DNA from 2 places in the Paenibacillus sp. FSL F4-0236 genome. Region 1 is predicted to be linked to the other one. Evidence: a T-box and tRNA genes for the amino acid it is inferred to sense, from the RefSeq annotation. Region 1 holds a T-box; the other holds one or more tRNA genes.

Evidence for each region. A T-box is a leader RNA that pairs with one kind of tRNA and senses whether it is charged. The one in region 1 lies ahead of NSQ29_RS02405 (valine--tRNA ligase), so its partner is inferred to be a tRNA-Val.
Region 2: it encodes a tRNA-Val, which carries the amino acid that the T-box ahead of NSQ29_RS02405 (valine--tRNA ligase) is inferred to sense. The anticodon was not compared.

What each region holds. Positions count from the first base shown of each region.
Region 1 is NZ_JBBOBK010000001.1:522,300-524,711, reverse strand. It holds gene NSQ29_RS02405 (valine--tRNA ligase) at 1-1,330, opposite strand, end outside; T-box leader at 1,486-1,769, opposite strand; gene NSQ29_RS02400 (LysM peptidoglycan-binding domain-containing protein) at 2,112-2,412, opposite strand, start outside.
Region 2 is NZ_JBBOBK010000001.1:3,358,063-3,360,474, forward strand. It holds gene NSQ29_RS15295 (site-2 protease family protein) at 1-89, opposite strand, end outside; gene NSQ29_RS15300 (hypothetical protein) at 418-720, shown strand; tRNA gene NSQ29_RS15305 (tRNA-Val) at 852-923, shown strand; gene NSQ29_RS15310 (hypothetical protein) at 1,373-1,525, opposite strand; gene NSQ29_RS15315 (hypothetical protein) at 1,841-1,981, shown strand; gene NSQ29_RS15320 (hypothetical protein) at 2,075-2,314, opposite strand.

The DNA.
Region 1 (2,412 bases):
CGTCCTGTTTCAAGTCGGTTAGACCACTGATCCGGCGCGCTTCTTCCTCGTCATTTGCCACAACCAATTCACCAGTAGACTCGGAATACCATGCTGGAATACGATGTCCCCACCACAGCTGACGGGAAATACACCAATCACGTACGTTCTCGATCCAGTTCAGGTAAGTTCTCTCGAAGCGGTCCGGTACAAAGTTAACCCCGTTCCCATCCTTCTGTGCATTGATGGCAGCTTCAGCCAGTGGCTGCATCTTCACGAACCATTGTGTGGACAAGTACGGCTCAACAACCGCTCCAGAGCGTTCACTGTGTCCTACTTGATGCACATGATCTTCGATATTGATCAGCACACCTTGCTCCTTCAGGTCAGCAGTGATAGCCTTACGACATACACTCCGGTCTTGACCTTGGTAAGGTCCTGCTTCTTCATTCATCGTACCGCTCTCATCCATCACGTTAATCTGCGGTAAATTGTGACGTTGACCCATCTCGAAGTCATTCGGATCATGAGCTGGTGTAATCTTAACCGCACCACTACCAAACTCTTTGTCTACATAATCATCAGCGATAATCGGAATCTCACGGCCAATAATCGGCAGGATCAACGTTTTGCCGATCAGATCTTTATAACGATCGTCTTCCGGATGAACAGCAACCGCTGTATCACCCAGCATGGTCTCCGGACGTGTGGTCGCTACTGTAATAAATCCGCTACCGTCTTTGAGCGGGTAACGCAGATGATACAAGTGACCATTAACTTCTTTATATTCAACCTCGATATCCGACAATGCTGTACGAGCCGCCGGGTCCCAGTTGATAATGCGTTTGCCGCGGTAGATCAAGCCTTTATTATAGAGCTTAACGAATACCTCGCGTACAGCTTTCGACAACCCTTCATCCAGGGTAAAACGTTCGCGGGAATAGTCAAGGGAAAGCCCCATCTTAGCCCACTGCTCATGAATGGTGTTCGCATATTTATCTTTCCACTCCCACACCTGCTCCAGAAACTTCTCGCGGCCGAGATCATGTCTAGAAATTCCCTGCTCACGCAGCTTTTGCTCTACCTTTGTCTGCGTTGCGATACCGGCATGGTCCGTACCTGGTAGCCACAACGTATCGAAGCCTTGCATCCGTTTTGTACGAATCAGGATATCCTGAAGCGTAAAATCAAGCGCATGACCAATGTGCAGCATTCCCGTTACGTTTGGCGGCGGGATTACAATGCTGTATGCTTTTGCATCTGGACGCCCGCCTGCACGGAAATATCCACCCTCTGTCCAGTAGGAATACCACTTGGTTTCTGCCGATTTCGGATCATACGTGGTTGGCATTTCATTCTTAGAATCATTTGCAGCGGCAGCATCTGCCGCTGTATCTTGCAAGTTCGGCAACTCTGCCGCTGTTAGATTGTTTTGGTCAGCCATTCTCTGATACCTCCACTTGGTTACTTGTAGTTGGTTTCTAAAAAACAAAAAGACCCCTCGTCTCAAAGGACGAAAGGCCATTCTTTCGCGGTACCACCTTTGTTTCGCGCCAATGAAAAATAAACCTGCACTTCTTTCACCTTACGGTTCAGAAGCTTAGCGCGACACTCGTACAGATAACGGCTGCTACCGGCCACATCCTAACTTATCTTTCATATCCATGAAGACAAGCTCAGAAGGGCGACTCCGGGGCGACTTCGGTGGCTGTATCCTACGGAATGTCACAGCACTTGCATTCCGCTCTCTGAAGGGCTGACCGCCTACTCTTCCCGTTCCCAGTCTTTACTTAGATATTGCTTACTCCATAATACATTTTGAGTCATCCCTAGTCAACCTGAATAGGCTTCTACAGCGGGACTTTAAGCGGAATTTCGACTTATAGCGTGCATATGTCGAATTTTCATTTCGATTCATCACACTGCGTTGATTAGATCCCCCGCATTCTAACGTTCTCCGGTCACACAAGAATAAACGCCTTCGACGTCCTTTTACGGACGGTAAGCGTTTATTTGAGAAATATAAGGATAATGTATAACGTGAAACTTATATATTCTTATATTTGACAAAAATCCCGATCTACTATCAGATCGGGATTCACCTATTCATATGAGTACGCATTTTAATTCAATTACGGAATGTACAACACTTGCCCTTCTTCTACACTCTGCCCAGACAATCGATTATACATTCCCAGCTCCCGCGCACTTAGCTGATACTTCTCTGCGATTGTATCCAGCGTTTCTTCACGCTGCACGATGCAAAGGCGAACCTTACGGAATAGGTTAGCGCCATCTGCTCCAGCAATGAATCTGCTCTTCCACTCCGTATTATTTCCGGCCTCTGGAATGATCGCTGCAGCCGATGCATTTCCTTCAGATAGGAGAGCCTCTTGTTCTTTACGAGAACGACTAGAGCTGAGTAATGAAGAG
Region 2 (2,412 bases), 2.8 Mb from region 1:
GCCTTTCCTTTAAATAGGAGCATCGCCGCCCCGCCCCCCAACCATTTCCATGGCGTGGAAGAATTCTTTTTCTGCTCATTTTGCGGCAAGATCTCAAGCTCCTTTTTCTTTCAATTTTTATCTAACTGCTGTACATTACCCTCCATTTTATCATAAGCGCTTAAGGAGTATTTCCATAAAAAAGCACTTGGCTAAGTATACGACGCAACTTTTAGAATCGTTTCAACGTCAAACAAACAGATAATGGATAATTTTCACTATTATTCAAGGGAAGAAAGTGATTCCGCTCCAATACACAACCACCACCTCACACAAAATAACCCAAATTTTATGGTTGCCCTATGGGCTAACGCCGTGAACGTTATAGGCTACGAACCATAGACTGTTATCAGGGTTATTCAATTGAGGAGGTTATTTATGGATACAAATGCAAATTTACATCAACAGGTCAGTTGGAATTGTATGAACAAATACGTTGGTATTACAACGACTGACGGTCAGTCCTTTGATGGTTTTATTGCCCATGTAGATCAAAACTATGTTACTCTTGCGGTTCCTAGCAACGAAATGGTAGAACGTTTAAACGGAATGCCTACACACGAATCGGCGTATAGACAATTTGGCTTCCGGCCTGGCTTTTTCCCAAGACGTCGCTTCTTTCCACGACGCATCCCTTTTTTCGGAATAAGTGACATATTTCTACTCCCGTTCTTTATCTGACGTGGCTCATGGGGATGGAGCGGCATCCCCTTTTCTTATTATTTTAAAGACTATGTAAACTATCATCCCTATAGATTGTAAAAAAAGAATTGCCATTCTACTCTATCGTATGGTATTATGAAATTCGTCGCAGGACGGTAGCTCAGCGGGAGAGCACTATCTTGACAGGGTAGGGGTCATGGGTTCGAACCCCATCCGTCCTATATGTGAAAGCCTTGATATTCAAGGCTTTTTTTGTTTTCTATTCACTTATCATTCTATTAAAAATCCCTGTGATACGAATTTGATACGAATCGCGATTACTTTTCGTATCAGTTCATGTGATCCTCTGGGAAAATATCATCGCTTCTATCCTCCAACCAATTCCTAAATTCCGCTTTACTGATATATAATTCCCTTCCCACTTTTGCAACATGAAATATGTGGATGCCTGTTTACAATCCTTTCAATTCTATCGCTGTCCATGCCATCTTCAGGCTCATGGAATCTGAGCCAAAAGAGAAAGAAGCCGCTACTGAAAGCAGCAGCAATATTCCTAGGAGTAAAAACAGACCGAAATACGATTTCCCTCTTAAATTAGGGATAACAGCTGTTTTATCATCTAGCTTTCTATTTTTTTCATATGTTGACACTAGCTTCTCAACTACAAAATCTAGCTGCTTATCAAAAGATTAGATATCGGAATAATACGAAAAATCAATATATAGCCTTGCAGCTTATCCCCAGGCTCCATCACAGCATGTCGAATATCCAGCACATTAACGGCTGCATAAATCCATGCGGCAATATGATCTTCCAACTTCATCTTACATTTCACTCCGATCCGTTACACAATCTATTTAAGTTAATTACATCTCAAACATTGATAATGATTATCAATTATATCTGGAACCGTTTATCTCTCATAATGGGGCATCATGCCTATGGTTCCCTATATAAACGTTACTTGAACTAAACAAGAACAATCTCTCAATATTGCATCCCCTATAATTTAGCATTAATATAAAATAATGAGACTTACTGAAAATCGTTAATGAGTATCGTTTTGAGGATTATTGCATTTTCGCAAACTCACTAAGGAGTAGGAGTGTTTTTTATATGTTATAGGGGAAAACGAATATTGGGACCAATGACTGAAGCTGATGCTCTACGTGAATGGTTTACTCTTTCCGGTACAGTGAAGGACATTTATATTATTGAGGTTGATGAGAACAATAAAGTAAGGCGCCAGATTGGACCCACAAAGAAGAAAAAGAAATAAGCATAGCCTGCAGCAACCTACTATAACTTGATTGAAAAAGTGATAAAACGTAAAAAAGCCCCACCGACCTTTATAGGTGGATGGGGTATTTTATTAAAAAGGAAATTGAGTAAGCGAGAATATTAAGAGTACCATCCCAACAATCGAAGACAGAGCAGCCATTTTATCTTTAGTTTTAAAATAGGTAGCTCCTCCATTAAAAATCAGAGCTCCGCACATCCCCATCATTGTCCAAGACATGATCACTTGATCCTGACCTCGGAAAAATATTATTGCCAGAATGATTGTTGCTGCACTAAATAGAATACCGAACAGCCTTAGTGCTTTCAGCAAAAAATCCCCTCCCGAAATATAATGGGCTAATGAATTTGCAGCTTACTCGATATTACAAGAAAAAATGTAGCCAATGGGCCGCAAAGCAAAGAAATTAA